Regions from separate parts of the Rossellomorea sp. y25 genome, predicted to be linked through region 1. Evidence: riboswitches for the same ligand, from Rfam matches in the RefSeq annotation. Region 1 holds a riboswitch; the other holds the start of a gene.
The links. Region 1 has a riboswitch for thiamine pyrophosphate ahead of thiT (energy-coupled thiamine transporter ThiT). Riboswitches for the same ligand answer to the same signal wherever they lie in the genome.
Positions count from the first base shown of each region.

Region 2: it holds a riboswitch for thiamine pyrophosphate, as region 1 does, so the genes downstream of both, tenA (thiaminase II) here and thiT (energy-coupled thiamine transporter ThiT) in region 1, are expected to answer to the same signal.

Region 1 is NZ_CP145886.1:396,302-404,387, reverse strand. Features, by position in the region: gene AAEM60_RS02135 (mechanosensitive ion channel) at 1-241, opposite strand, end outside; gene AAEM60_RS02130 (beta-propeller domain-containing protein) at 401-2,590, opposite strand; gene AAEM60_RS02125 (threonine/serine exporter family protein) at 2,751-3,206, opposite strand; gene AAEM60_RS02120 (threonine/serine exporter family protein) at 3,253-4,002, opposite strand; gene AAEM60_RS02115 (VTT domain-containing protein) at 4,129-4,776, opposite strand; gene thiT (energy-coupled thiamine transporter ThiT) at 4,925-5,521, opposite strand; TPP riboswitch at 5,591-5,689, opposite strand; gene AAEM60_RS02105 (hypothetical protein) at 5,773-6,072, opposite strand; gene AAEM60_RS02100 (thioredoxin family protein) at 6,303-6,629, opposite strand; gene AAEM60_RS02095 (general stress protein) at 6,762-7,085, shown strand; gene AAEM60_RS02090 (histidine phosphatase family protein) at 7,122-7,664, opposite strand; gene AAEM60_RS02085 (ZIP family metal transporter) at 7,744-8,086, opposite strand, start outside.
Region 2 is NZ_CP145886.1:2,472,532-2,480,617, forward strand. Features, by position in the region: gene AAEM60_RS12340 (thiazole synthase) at 1-451, opposite strand, end outside; gene thiS (sulfur carrier protein ThiS) at 453-656, opposite strand; gene thiO (glycine oxidase ThiO) at 661-1,758, opposite strand; gene AAEM60_RS12355 (thiamine phosphate synthase) at 1,760-2,383, opposite strand; gene AAEM60_RS12360 (energy-coupling factor transporter transmembrane component T) at 2,373-3,176, opposite strand; gene AAEM60_RS12365 (ATP-binding cassette domain-containing protein) at 3,173-4,600, opposite strand; gene AAEM60_RS12370 (ECF transporter S component) at 4,615-5,193, opposite strand; gene tenA (thiaminase II) at 5,186-5,884, opposite strand; TPP riboswitch at 6,002-6,109, opposite strand; gene AAEM60_RS12380 (response regulator transcription factor) at 6,398-6,997, opposite strand; gene AAEM60_RS12385 (sensor histidine kinase) at 6,994-8,086, opposite strand, start outside.

The DNA of each region.
Region 1 (8,086 bases):
ACACAAGCAGAATAAAGTACACAATTTTACTAATGACTTTCTCCGATGTCCATTTCCGTTCTCCGTTCCTGCTGCCAAAATAAAGGTTATCATCGATCTTCACCCGTTTTAAAATTCCGTAAACGGCTTTTTCAACAGCCTTAGCAATGATCCATCCGATCAAAAACACTAATAGAGCTAATAACAGATCAGGAAGCTTCCCTAAGTACCCGTACCATTCTTGCGTTATATCATTGTTCATTCGATGTTCTCCCTTCAATTATGGAAATTGTATAATGCTAATAGTTATCTACCCAAAGATTTTTTTTCAAAACCTGACAAAAAAAGATAGTCTATTTGATTCACCAAGGAGTCTTAAGTAATAGAAAACCCTTAAGGCAAAGCGCCTTAAGGGTTTTCATCACGGGAGGTCAATCGCGTTTTCTTTAATGAAATCATCTAAAGAGTAAGCAGTCACTCTCTTATGTGATACTGTATACAGCTGATCATCAATATATAGGAGTCTTTGAATCTGGTCTTCCCACTGTTCGTAATATTCTTTGTGTTTGTTTTCTTCTTCTGTGAGCTGAGACTTTAAGACGATTCCTTTTTCAGGTGTGATTTCATACAGGATTGCGCCTTGATAGTCAAAATCCAGTTCATGCCGGCTTCCTTCTTTTTCATGATAAACAGAAATGGGAAAGCCATATAGATTTCGTGAAGGTTCATGAAGCAGTGCTTTGTGATCGTCCAACAAATATGAGTGAGTACCCTGTCCCCCTATTATTTCAGTATCCGTCTCCTTTGGCTGCTGAAAGTCTGTAATATCGAATAATGAGATCTTCATTCCTTGTCGAACGATTCTGGGTTCCTCATTGGTTGCTTTGTCATCGTGCACCACTTTCGTATCAAACCCAAACCCGATGAGGTGATGTTCGTCAATGGGGTGAAGATAGGTGCTAAAACCCGGAATCTTCAGCTCCCCCAGAACCTTTGGAGCTTTCGGATCTGCCGTATCGATGACAAAAAGGGGATCGACTTGTTTAAAGGTCACCATATATGCCTTATCTCCCATAAACCTGACAGAATAGATTTGTTCTCCCCTGGCTAAATCCGTTACTTCCCCAACATTCTTCATGTTTTCATCCAAAATATAGAGAGCATTGGATGAAGGGGAGTCACTGTTCCACACCTCCCCTTTTGTCGTTGCAATCCGAAAGTAACCTTTATGTTCATCCATGGAAAATTGATTTAACACCCTTCCTTCTACCTGACCTGATGAAGCATATTCAATCTTTCCATCACTTACGGAAAATTTATAAATCTCCGTGTTTGAAGAGGTCCATTTTTTCATAGCATCTTCATTGTATTTTTCTACAGCCACATAAAGATTATTTTTAGACATATACACTTTATCGCCGCTTCCAAGATAGGATTGAACGTTTAGAGAAGCCTTTGGATCTTCCATATTCATTCCCGTCAATAAGGTATAGTTTGGGGACTGGGACTGTGGAAAGTACTTAATATCTTCTATTGGAAGTGGTGTCGTTTCACCACCTGTTAAACTATCTTTCACACGGGGTCTCAGATCAGGATTCCCCCCCTGTTCAAGCATCCAGTAGTTTGGATACAGATTCGAAATCAAATATACAGTGGAATCAATCTTCCTGGACGTTACATATTGACCTTCAAGCTCAACATGCCTGAGAAGGGATGGTTTGGCTTTGTCCGAGATATCATAAAGAAGCGCAACGGTCGTTCCGTCTACAGGCATAGTGGAAGCAATTGACTCTTGTTTACCCTCTTGAAAATGGACAGGCGACCAGCTATTCCCGATGACGAGCAGCTTATCCTTCTGTAGAAACAGATGATGCGGCTGCATATTTTCTTTATAGCTGGTAGAGGATACCACTTTCATTTCTTTCACAGGATTTGCCTTTGTAATCAGCAGCCTGCGGTCGGTTAATTGGTAAATATAGCTTCCATCGGTCTTCACGATATCCCCTTCGTCAACTCCTTTAACCTGATTATTCGTTTCAGAAAAATTGGATTCCGATTGAGACGACTCCCCAGCTGCACTATCTTCCGATGATTTGGACTCCATATTCCCTTCTCTTCCGAACAGAGAAAACTCCGTATCTTCCTTATTTTTCTTTAACATTCGTTTAAAATAGTTCGTTAGTTCTTCCTTGGATTGAATACTGGGTAGTTTAGAGGTGACAGAAAAGGGTATTTCTGTATCTCCATCATAAGAAAAACCCCATTTGGTTTTCACTTTAGGAGAAATATGAAGTGTATACTGGTGTGGATCAGAAGGATATCCTTCTGGCGGTGCTTGAATTTGCAGTGTCTTTCGATTTTCATCCACCTTCAAGGAGACATTGATCCTCTCTCCATTGGAGTCTTCTACATAAATGTTCTGGGGCGTCACCGTTTCCTTATTCAGGGCCGTTGAAAATTGCAGATTCCATGAGTTATTCTCCATCACGAGAAGGTCGCCCTCCATCTTCCCCTCGGCCTTCACGACAGGTCTTTGACTATACACAAACGTTCCAAGTGCCACCAGCAACATAATACCAGCAATGATGAGCAGATACGATTTCTTACTCATGCTATGACCCTCCTATATGTTCTATTTGTTGATTAGACGTCAGGAGAGAGAAAATGTTACATGGGGTGTGAGTTTGCAGGGGATTCATTACGCCCGACTTTGTTCCTATTCTCTGCTGAAGCCAATAAAAAAAGACCCCACAAAAGTAAGGTCCGTCCCTCTATCTCATTCGCCTTGCACTTACGTTCAGCCGAGCGTTTCGGATGACTTGGTTGATGACTTCTGAGAAGATGAGTCCGATGGCGATGGAGCCTGAAATCATAAAAGCTTTAGCTGCCAGGTTGATGGCGGCATTGTAATCGTTTTGAACAAAATTTCTCATGGCATCGTACGCCAGTCCTCCAGGTACAAGAGGTATAATGCCGGCTACAGAGAAGATGATGACCGGGGTTTTATACATTTTCGCAAACACCTGACTGATCACGGCCACGACAAAGGATGCAAGTAACGTCGCAAGTACCGCATCGGCGTCGTTTAAACTCATTACTATGTAGATGATCCAGCCTAACATTCCAACAATTCCGCATTTGAAAAGGGACTGCTTTGGAGCATTGAAGATAATCCCGAATGCAGCAGCGGAGATGAAGCTGGTCACTAATTGTTCTATGATGAGCATTCCCTTTTCACCTCATTCTTTTTTCCTAATACTAAACAAAGTCACCCTACGTCAGAGTGAAAACTACGGCAATACCCGTCCCGATGGCAAACGCCGTTAAAAAAGCTTCTGCTCCCTTCGATAAACCCGACACCAAATGCCCTGCCATTAAGTCCCGGACGGCATTGGTAATGAGGAGCCCGGGAACCAGAGGCATCACTGATCCAATAATAATCTTATCCAGCTCCTGTCCGACTCCAAGCTGGACGAACCCATAGGAAAGCATTCCGATAATAAAGGAAGCGAGAAACTCGGCGAAGAATTTAATGGGCACAAGTCGATGAAAATAGATCAGGCTCGTAAACCCGACTCCACCAGCGAAAAGCGCAGGAATGAAGTCATTCCACATTCCCTGGAACATGATGAGAAAACATCCGCTTGCAATCGAAGCGGCCAATACCTGAATCACAAAGGAGTAAGAAAGATCAGATTGATCAAGCTTTTCCAAAGCATTGTATGCTTCTTCAAGGGTGAGATGCCCCTTACTGATTTGCCTTGAAATACTATTCACTAGGGTTACTTTTTCAAGATCGGTAGACCGTTCGTTTATTCGAATAAGCTTCGTTTTCGTTGGTTCAGACGTTTCAATCGAGAAGATGATCCCTGTTGGTGTAACATAGCTGTGAGATTCTGAAATCCCATAAGAAGCGGCGATCCGCATCATCGTATCCTCTACGCGATACGTTTCTGCACCACTTTGCAGCATGATCTTACCCGCCAGCAAACTTACCTCCATAATGTCATATCTTCTTATCATTTTTGCTTCCAATATAGATCTCTCCACACGTGCTATTTTTTGAATAGGTCTAGTTTATAGGAAAGAATGGGTGTAAGCAATGAGGAAGGGGATGATTTTACGAAGATTTAATCTGCGTAGAGGGTTTTAGGATTGAGTTTTTTTGTAACTTGACGAAAATTTTTCAGTCTCCGAATCTTTACTAATCATCCTTCTATTCCCTTTTCTCTTCCTTTTAAAGAGAATGTACAAAACAGTTACCAGCACAAATCCTGTTAGAACCAACAGTTGATATTCTTCTACCAACCCCAAGATCACTTCTCTATCACCATCATAGAACTTGCCTATACTTAAGAAAAAAAAGGTAGACGGAGCTATCCCAAGCATAGTAAGGAGAGAATACACTTTCAAATCCATTTTTGCCATGCCTGCCATGAAGGGGATGATATTTCCTAAATGAAGGGGACTTGCAATTGCTACGCTCCAGATTCCGTAACGGTTGAACTTTTCCTGAGCTTCTTTGAGCTTCTTCCGTTTTTCAGGTTTCAACCTTGCCTCAAGCTTCGCACCTAATTTTGAACTGATAAAATAAGGAATATAGCTACCCGCTGTATAAAGAAAGCTTCCTATTAGAGAAAGCACTCCTATCTCCATCCACGTTAATTCTAAAATAAATCCCATTGTTACGATGAAAAAAGTGCCCACAAAAGGGAAAGCACTTCCTTCAATAAATAGAGAAAGCAATACACCCCATATCCCCCACTCTGCCGAATAATTTGCCATGATTTCTTCCATCGAGGTCACTCCTATATGAACGAATAACTTAAGTATAAAAAAATCACCAACATGCAAACAGAAGCCGTAGAAGTAAATACTTCTAAGACCTGGGATGTATTTTCATAGAAAAAAGACCAGCCTCTTTATAGTGACCGGTCCAAATAACTTAGGATGCCTTTCGGTTGCTTTCTTGAGGAGATACCCTTACTTTGATCAATCTTGGCACTGTGTTGAGTACGATCAGCAGAGCGATTGAACAAAGAAGAGCTGAGCCCAACATGGTGATTCCGTTTGCTGCTAATGAAAAAAGTAGCGGCGACATGCCTTTTGGCGCATATTCTGCAAAGAAGACATATCCTGCGATGAAGTGCCAAAAATATCGACCCAGACTACCTAAAAACGTAGCAGCCACTACCCACATGACCGCTCTAGTTCGACGGTTACTTCTTACTGAGGATTGGATCTTACCGGAAAAGAATCCGGCAAGACCGATAAAGGCAAAGGCGATGAAATATTCAATTACCATTTGCACTGGAGTCGCAATCCAAGCGTCACCCAAGGCAATCTGCAATAGGCCCCATACAAATCCAGCCAGTATACCAGCCTTCCATCCTCTTCGATATGACAATAGAAAAATAGGAACCATTGCTATCGAAATGGAGATACTGGGTGATAGCTTAATAGAAGGAAGCATATCAAGGATAACGGCGAATGCCGCCATCAATGAGGCTTCAAGTAAAACGACAAGACGCATGTTTTTCATAAAAGAATCCCCCTTGTAAGATGAAACGAAACCATAAGGGGGCTGAATGTAAAAGGAAAAATAAGCCATGCTGCTTACTATCCACATCCCTACGCTAGTACTAACTAACAGGTTCAGAGGGTCAGAACAGATTGTTCACTCTCAGCTTTCGCTCCCCTTGTGGTAACGTTTATAAAGTTGTTTGGTTTTATTATACATGAAGAATGAAATGATAAAAGATAGAGAGGTTCACTCTTTAACTTCGCTATTGATTAAGGTGACTCATTAAGAGGATCGTGAAGTATGATGACGGGCATTGACTTAGGGGTAACCATGAATCCATAGACTTTTCCGTCCTTGTCCTTATACGCTACAGAATAATCTCCAAACTGGGGTGAGAATTCGACGTTCTGGTATTCGAGGTCCAGATCTTGATACTTCAGGCTGATATACAGGTTAGTGGCAATTCTTGCTGTCAAGTGTTGTACACTGGAAATCCGGTTGGCTACTATTATGAGGATGATTGCTAAACCAAGTAACATGACTTTCTTTGTCCTGGACAATCTGATCATTCATCAAGCCCCCTTTTATTTCTTCATGACTACTATACTCGTATACTCTCTATTATATACCTATTCACCGAACCATGACAAAAGAGCTACTTTTTTAGCAGCTCTTTTTCATTGTCTATAATCCCCAACTTAAAACAGCTCTCGATTTTTAATTTTCACAGTATTAAACAACCGTTTAATACTGTAAACTTTGACAAACCAACAACTTTCACGCTTAATCAAACGTTTGTTTAGTTGTCTAACATCTTCACCAGACGGGACATTTGGGTATGTAACTCATCGATTGGAACGAATCGGGCCTTCCTGAACATTTCTTTTCCATCTACAAATACGATGACCACCGGCACAGTAAAGATAGAGAACCCACCAGCTATTTCCGGTATTTCCCCTGCATCGGCATGAATGGACTTTACATCTTGAAACTCTTCCAGCACCCCTTTCACTTGGGGCAGTAGAGCGTGACAAACAGAGCAATTGGGTCTGGATATGTATAGTAACACCATCTTTTCTCCTGCCAGAGTAGCATTGATAGTTTCTAAAGAATGAACTTCTTCCATATCTAACCGTCTCCCTTCTTTCATTACACACACTAGTAATATGTATACCCACCTATTCAAAGGTTTACTAATAGGAACCCGCGGGAAAAGATAAACGAAGACAAAATAATTTGAAAAATGGAGGAGATTGAATTGAAACCGACTGTTAAGGAATTTTATGACGATAAGGAATTAATTACAGAAGTTGAAAAGCTTTCTTCTCAAGGTATCGACAAACACAATCTTTATGTATTATCCCATGATGATGACCGGACGGACAGAGTCGCTGATCGGGCTGACGCCAATGAGATCGGTGTTAAGGAAACAGGCATCGGGACTGCAGTAGGGAACATGATTCTGAATAAAGGCGACGAACTCCGAAACAAGCTGATGGAAGTTGGATTTTCCCACGCAGAAGCGGATCAGTACGAAGGAAAGCTCGATGAAGGAAAGATATTATTGATTGTTAAGAACTGACCTTATAGAACAATGACTTAGGATGATTCCCCGGAATCATCCTTTTTTGTCTTGAAAAACATATAGCTTCCCGTTTGCTGGTCTTCTAAACTTAGGGCCATTAAACCCTCGTTTAATCAGCTCTTTTCTCATAAACATCATAATCCCGCCATGCCCAACAATGAGAACGTCCTCACCCTCATGTATGATCGCTTCGACAATCCTGTTGATTCTTTTAAGGATTTCATTCTTACTTTCAGGCTGAGAACGATGATTAAACCACCAGGCTACCCGGATCATAAACAAATGTAAAAACAGAGGAAGCTTTCTCTTGTAATTGAATAAGGGAGATAGTCTGATTTCACGTAGTTCCTTCAACGATACGATATCCCCGGCATAGACTTTTCGAGCAGTTACTTCTGCCCTGGTTAAGTCACTTGCGTAGCACTTCTTCCATTCAATATCATGAAGATCAACCTCATTCTCTTCTACATCAGACTCATCGTACTCTTCTACCCACTTCATTAGTTCTTCGGATGTTACAAATCTTTCAGGGTATCCTCTTTTTACTTTAAAATGCCTTACGAGACCAATCTTCACATTTTCACCCCCTTCACTACCATTATACTATTTTTGGAAATAAAAAAAGCATGCGACCTAAGTCGCATGCTTACTTTTATTAACCCAACGATACGTCCAGAATCATCATTACAACAAATCCCAACATGAGTCCCAATGTGGCCAAGTCTGTACTTCCAGAGGATTGAGACTCTGGGATCAGCTCTTCCACTACTACGAAAATCATTGCCCCTGCAGCAAAAGCAAGTGCGTAAGGAAGCAATGGCTGCACTAATAGGACAGCAGCTGCACCAACTACGGCAGCAATGGGCTCAACGATAGCTGAAAGCTGACCATAGTTGAAGGACCTCAGACGTGACATCCCTTCTCCGCGCAATGGAATAGAAAGGGCCGCCCCTTCAGGCATATTCTGAATACCAATTCCGATCGCGAGCCCGATCGCC
Region 2 (8,086 bases), 2.1 Mb from region 1:
GCATAATTGCGTGAGCACCTAATTCTTCTAATCTTCTGGCAAGAACCACATCATCCGACGTATATGGAAGCACTGTAAAGCCTTCTTTTATTAATTCCTCCGTTGCTTTCAGTGTCTCAACGGGGTCGGGAAGCAGCGTTTTATCACATCCGATCACTTCCACTTTAATCATGTCACAAAGCCCTGAAGCTCTCGCTAATTTCGCATGTCGAACCGCTTCCTTAGCACATTTTGCCCCTGCTGTATTCGGTAACAATGAATAGTTTTCAAGATTCAGCTTTTCTAAGAAATTAGGTTGACTAGGCTCAAAAATATTCATACGCCTTACCGTGAATGTAAGAATTTCTGCACCGGAAATCTCGACAGCTCTTTTCTGAATATCAAAATCAGGATATTTTCCCGTCCCCAGTAATAGTCTTGAATGGAATGTGTACTTTCCGATTTTTAACATTTCAACCGCCTCCTACAAATTGGATTAGCTCAATTGTATCGCCCTTATTCAGTTCAGCCTTTTCATGCTCATCTTTTTCAAGAATGTTTTGATTCTGCTCAACTATAATCACTCGATTTTCAAATTTAAAATAGTGAATTAAATCTGCTATAGTCGAAATTGTGTCTGGTACCGTGACCACCTGTCCATTTATCCGTAATTCCACTTTCTCAACTCCTCTGGTATTCATCTTTTGAATGAGTATCCCTACCTTCAATAATGTCTGCCATCATCACTCCTGATATTGGTGCGAGGAGAATACCATTACGATAATGCCCCGTTGCAATGGAAAGGCCTTCCCATTCCTCACTTCTCCCCATAAATGGTAATCCATGATGAGTGTGTGGTCGTATACCCGCCCAAGCCTTTTCCCACTCTGCGTAAGCTAGATCAGGCAGAATGCTTGTCGCCAGCTGCATGAGGTTCAACAAACCATTTACGGAAATGGTTTCATCAAACGTATGCGGCTTCTCTGTTGCTCCTATCAAAAGCCTTCCACCAATCTTCGGAACAATGTAGCAGTCATCCGTGAAAATTGTACGCTCTACTACTTTGCGGGATACTTTAACTGAAAAGCATTCTCCTTTGACTGGATACGTATTGAAAGTCATATTCAGCTGTTTCAGTAGAGATTGACTCCAAGCACCTCCCGCTACGATCGTTTCGTCTGCGTAAAAGGGACCAATAGATGTTTGAATCCCCGTAACCCTGCTTCCTTCTATAATAAAATCATAAACGTCCGTAAATTCTTTCATTTCTGCACCTAATCTCGATGCTGCTAAACCTAACGCTTGTGAAAGCTTTAGGGCTGAGACATTCCCATCTTTTGGAATATACAAACCACCAGCCACATCCTTTGATAGATGAGGTTCGTAGATAGATAGGCTACTAGGAGATAACCATTCAACCTGTTCCTCCTTTGCTGCTATAGATGCAACTTCCAGTAAGTCCTGGGCTTCTTCCTCTGTTTTCGCTAGTTTAATCATTCCATTTTCTACATACTCAATGTCCATTCCGCTAATTTCTTTGAGTTCCTCAGCTAGAGTAGAATACATATTTCGACTGGCCATCGCTAAATGATACAGAGGACTCCCCCCATGTAATTCCGTTTGAACACCAAGCATGCCTGCAGCGGCTTTCGACGCTTTTCCCGCCAATTGATTCCTCTCAATCAGGAGAACTTTCTTTCCTCTTTTGGATAACTGATACGCAATGGAGCAGCCAATTACTCCTCCACCCACAATCATGACGTCATACTGCTTTACCAAGCTACCACACCTCCATATGTAATTCTTTATAATAGGATCGTGCTGAATCAATCGGATCCTTTGAAAGGAAAATGCCTGATAAAACCGCTACCCCTTTTGCTCCAGTTTGCATGATTTCTCCTACGCGTTTAGGTGTGATACCACCGATACCGATAATAGGAAGAGGGATTGATTGAACCATTTTTTCTAAGCTTGCTACCCCCACACCAGTCTTTCCTGGCTTCGAAGAGGTAGCATAGATATTTCCATAGAGTAGATAATCCGCTCCGCTATCCATCGCCTGTTGCGCTTCTTCCAGGGAATGTACAGAAGCACCTATTTGTAAGGAAGGAAAAGCACTTTTCACTAAGCTGATATCCGCACTTTGATGGCCAAGCTGCACCCCTCTTGCATGCTTCATAATGGCAATGTCTGCCCGGTCATTGACACATAATTTCGTTAATGGGACTCCTGCTTTTACTAAACGGTCAATGGCCACAGTCCATTCTTTCCCCGTCCACTGCTTTTCGCGAAGGTGGAGCACGTCGAAGTATGGATATATGGACTTCGAGATTTCCACCAATTCTTCCACTGATTGTTTTCCTGTTGAAATCACATGTAATTGTTTTCTCGTTTCAATTCCCATAGCGAACATCTCCCGCCGGAAAAATAGGTAGATGGGTAGAAAAATAATAACTGAGCACAATCATGAAGAGAATGCTCCCCAAGAAATATCCATCATATCTCGAGAAGGTTACTCTGTAGTAATAGGTTCGTTTCCCACTTTCTTTAAAACCTTTTGTCTCCATAGCCACGGCAATTCTGTGAGCTCTTCTGATGCTTTGGGCAAGCAGGGGAATGGAATACGATTTCATTTTATGGAATACGTGCTTTATTCCTTTCATTTCCTCAACTCCCCTGACTTTCATGGCGTTTCGTATCGTGAAGAATTCTTCAATCATAATGGGTATTAATCTGAATCCTGCCATAAAACTATACGCATACTTAGGTTTTAATCTCAGCTGCTGCATAAGGGAGTAGAAAAGCTTCACCGGTCTCGTTGTAAGAGCAAATAATAATCCCAATATAGCGAATACGATGGTACGCAATCCAACATGGATCCCCCGATAAAAACTCTCTTCGGTAATGTGGATCCATCCAAATTTCATCCATGTTGTTTCACCTTTCCCAAATAAAACCATTGATGAAGCAGTAGAGATGAAAACAAGGAAAAAGGGTAAAATCATTAAACTGACCGTTCTATATGAATATCCCGAGAACACCCATAACAGGAGAAAAAAGAGTAAGCTCAAATATAACAACCAGTTAAGATAATGAATAAAAAGCAGGAATACAAAAAGCCCGATCAAGCTCATTAGCTTGAAGCTGGGATTTATTTGATGAAGCCAGGTTTCTCTATGCTCGAGTTCTATATTCATATTGCTTTACTACCTGCGATCTCATTATGGAAATCCTGGGTGAGACGCCCCTTTTCAATTACCCATACTCTGGATGCAAAGTGAGTAATAATATTTTCATCATGTGTCACCATCAAAATGGTAGTTCCTTCCTTTTGGTAGCCTTGAAGCATCTCAAGTAACGCAAACGTATTTTGGGAATCCTGGCCAAAGGTCGGTTCGTCCAATAATAGAAGATCTTTATTCCTGACAAGGGACGCTGCGACGCTTAATCTGCGCTTTTGCCCCATTGATAAATGATAGGGATGATGTTGTTTGTATGGATCAAGCTTAAATCGCTTTAAAATTGCATGCACTTTTTCCTCCACTATCCCTTCATCCACTTTCCCCCGCCGAAAGGAATACGCAACTTCATCAAACACACTGTGTGTTACAAACTGAAACTCGGGATTTTGAAAAACAAACGTACATTCCTCGGGAGCATTCTTTCCTTTTACCTGTCTCCCATATAATTCATACGTCCCGGTCGTTTGGATGAATTTCATGAGACTGTGGAGTAATGTTGATTTACCTGCTCCGTTCTTTCCGGTGATTGCAATCCATTCACCTTCAAGGCTGACGGCATTTTCAAGGTGGATTTTCAATTCTTTTTGTACATACCCTTTGAAGTTCTCTAGCTTTATATTCGTTTTTCCAAACGGGGCAGCCTTCTCCGGGAGGTGGGAAGAAAGATAATCTTTCCACGCTTCCGGATACCATACCCCAACTGTTTTCATTGTTTCCTTAAAATTTGATAAAATGTGAGTCTTTGGACCATCAGCCACTATTCTTCCACTAGCATCGAAAAGAATAATACGATCTATGATATCCAGTACGTGCCCAAGCTTATGCTCAACGATAAGTAACGTTTTATCTTTGCATGTCGTTTTCACTGTTTCCCATACAGATTTTGTACTCTCTTCATCTAACATGGCTGTAGGCTCATCCAGAAATAGCGTATGGGGATGGAGCGCAAGGGCAGAGGCAATGGCTAATTTTTGCTTCATCCCCCCAGATAGAGAGGAGATTTTCGTATGGGAATCCCTCAGACTTAAATTCACCTTCTCTAACAGTTCTTTAATAATCTCTGGCATTTCGTCTCTTGGAATCTGGTTGTTCTCCAAAACAAAGGCAATTTCCTCATCTACATAGGGCATACAAAATTGAGCGTCCGGATCTTGAAAGACATACCCGAAGGATTCAGGACGTTCAATCGAGTCAGCTTTCATCGGCACATCTATCGAATGGGGTATCACACCGGAAAAAACCTGGAGGAGTGTGGATTTGCCACATCCCGACGGTCCTAATAGCAATACCTTTTCCCCATCTTCTATTGAAAGGCTTACGTCTTTAAACATCAGTTCCTCTGAACCGGAGAATGTAAGGCGCAGATTTTCAACATGCATCGTCCTTCCCTCCTTTACTGATTCAACGCGTCATAATCTTTTTGCTCTGCATTTCTGACTAAACTGGTTACCCCCGTTTTCTCCAGAGCCTTAACGAGATAAAAGGCTCCTATGCCTGCTATCACGATGGATCCTATTAATCTGGCACCAATAAAAAGTGATAAATTCCACAGAACCAGGTCTCCCATGTATCCCTTAAAGTAGTCCATCAGGATTGAGCCAATTGCTGAGCCCACAGCTGCTGCACAAATGATGATGACATCATAACGCTTATAGCGGGTGATAAGGAAAATCAACTCTGCAAACAATCCTTGAATAAGACCGAATAGGAGTACCTCGAGGCCCCATTCACTTCCCATGAGAAATTCCCCTGAAGATGCTGCAATTTCTGCCAGAAGTGCGACACCAGGTTTCCTAATGATTAAAAAAGCCACGGTTGCCGCCATGAACCACATGCCATAGATCAGTTGATCCGCATGCAATCCAAATGGCTTTAACAGGTTATAAACCGGTCCCCAAAGCTTATATATAATTCCAAAACCTATGGAGATCACGACCGTTACTAAAATGTCCGTCAGCTTTAATTTAGACATGTACTTTACCTTCTTTGACTAAAGAAGACTGAAACGGCCATTTCTCGAGTGTGTATGCCATTTCCCAAAATTGGAATTCATAAATGCTGCTCAAAATGAAATTCTCTTTCATTCTTTCCTTGTCTGTTTCTGTCATCGTTGCTGCCAATCCATCCAGTCGCTGAATCTGTTCTTCCACTAACTCCCGAAACCATTCTCCCCCATAAGCTGCGATCCACTCCTGATAAATGGCCTCCTCAGGTGTACATGATTTCAAGCGTTCACCGATCTCATAATACAACCAGTAGCAGGGGAGTATTGCCGCCAGAATATCTGCGAGCCCCCCATACTGAGCGGACCGATACATATGTGACGTGTACGCATAAGCCGTAGGAGCAGGTTCAAACTGCTGTTTTTCTTCTTCCGTGATCCCTAATCGATTTGAGAAATTTTCATGAAGTGAAAGCTCTGCTTCATTTGTCCCAACAGCGTGTGTTGCCATTCTAGAGGTAGTATGTAAGTCTGTTGCTTTGGCTGCCCCAAGTGCCTGCACCTTTGAAAAGTGGGATAGGTAATAGGCATCTTGCAGGATGTAATACCTGAAGTTTTCAAGGGGGAGGGTTCCCTCACCAATCCCTTTAACGAAAGGATGTTGAAAGCTCGCTTCCCAAATTTCGTTTACTTCGTTTCTTAAGTACGTTGAAAATGACATAATATCTTTCTCCTTTTCCAGACGACCCGAACTGGGCAACAAAAAAGCCACTTCCCATTATGCATGCAGCATACAGAAAGTGGCTTGAGATCAGAATGTAAGATTACGATTCTACGCGACCGTCAAACACCACTTCCCTACGCTGGTCTCAACCAGATCAGGTTCAAAGGGTCTTAAAGTCATACTTTAATCTCAGCCTTTAATAAGGCACCCCTAGTGGATCGTCCTATGAAATTTTGTATTCGATGCTATCGTACCATGATTCTTTTGCTTGTCAACACCAAAAAGAAAACCTTTCATCAATTTCCCATTCGCCCTTCCCCTACAAAACCAATCACAGCAAAGGATACCCACTTTAAAAATTTTAATGAAATTCCTTTAAGAATAAAGCTCTTTACAGCAATATTAACTGCATACTACAAATGTATAAATATACAAAAATGGATTATGGGATGACAATCATTACAATTAAAGTAGGGAGGGGCTTCCATGTTGGAAGTCCCTCCCTGCCCATCATTTAAACCATCCTTTTTCTTTTGATTGAGTGATGGCTTCGATTCGATTTTTAACTTCAAGCTTGTCGAGTATGGTAGAGATATAGTTTCGGACGGTACCCGTTTTCAGGCTAAGCTCATCGGCTATCTCTTTCGTGTTTTTCCCGTCAGCAACCAGCTCCAACACTTCCTTTTCACGGTCTGTCAAAGGATTCTCTTCACTATACACATCGTCCATGAGCTCTGGTGCATAAATACGTTTACCCTCCATCACAAGGCGAATCGAGTTCGCCAGTTCTTCACTTGGGCTGTCCTTTAACAAATAACCCTTCACTCCCCCTTTTAATGCACGCTGGAAATAACCGGACCTGGCAAAGGTTGTCAGGATAATCACTTTGCAATTTTCGCCTTTTAACTCCTCTGCTGCTTCAAGACCGGTCTTTTTAGGCATTTCAATATCCATGATACAAATATCCGGCTGCAGCTCGTGGACGAGGGCAATGGCTTCTTCTCCATTGCCCGCCTTTCCCACCACTTCCATATCATCCTCTAAGCTAAGTAACGAGCCTAAGGCACCTAATAACATTCGCTGATCTTCCGCGATAACAATTCGAATCATTCCATTCCCTCCCTGTCTGTCTGCTTAATCACTTTCGGCACTCTCATAATCAAGATGGTCCCATTCTCTGTAAGGATGTCTAAACTTCCATTTACAAATTCCAAGCGTTCTCTCATCCCGATTAAACCGCTGCCTTTAGACTGTGTGTAATCTCCTCCGATTCCTACACCATCATCCTTCACCACAATGGTCATCTCTTTATCCGACTCTTCAATGATGAGCTCACAGTATGAAGCCTTACTATGTTTGACAACATTCGTCACGGCTTCTTTTAGGCACATGCTCAAGATATTTTCCAGAAAGAGTGATGCTTGGGGCAGCATGACTTCATCATCCATCACGAAATCAATTTCCGCTGCCTTTAATAGCTGTTTGATCCGGACGATTTCGTCCTTTAATCGAATACCCCTCATTTGTGAAACCATTGTCCTTACTTCACTCAAAGCGGTTCGTGCCGTCTGCTGAACATCCTTTAATTCACTCCGGGCCTGCTCTGGATCCTTGTACACCAATTTTCTGGCCAGATCGCTTTTCAAACCGATGAGAGAAAGCTTTTGACCCAAAGTATCGTGTAGATCACGGGCAATCCTCTGGCGTTCTTCCTGCTTGACCAAGTCTGAAATACGTTTATTAGCATCTTCCAACTGATCTTCGAGCTGCACCTGTTTATTTCGATTATAAATATTAAACGGTAACAGAATGACGCTTATCCAAATGATCAGAATAAAAGGAAATTGAGATAAAAATAATTCATCCTGTATAACAAAATTATAATTGATCGATGCCGTCGTTAACACAAGGTGGATAATATAAAGGGTTAAAAACGCCACCCGGTTTTTTATATTCCCATTATAATAGGCAATATAAAAAGCAAAGTAGATAAAATTAAATTGAATGGTCATGGTAATGGATATCGCAATTAAAATTGATGTCCATAAATAAACCGGCCAGTCCTTTGAAATAAAAGCAAATCGTAAAGAAATAAAGAACATGATGGTCAAGGAAATCCCTACAACAATTTCGATCGTAGAGGAGGACTGAAAGATAAAATAAAATGGCAGGATGCTGATGATGCTCCATATGTACGGG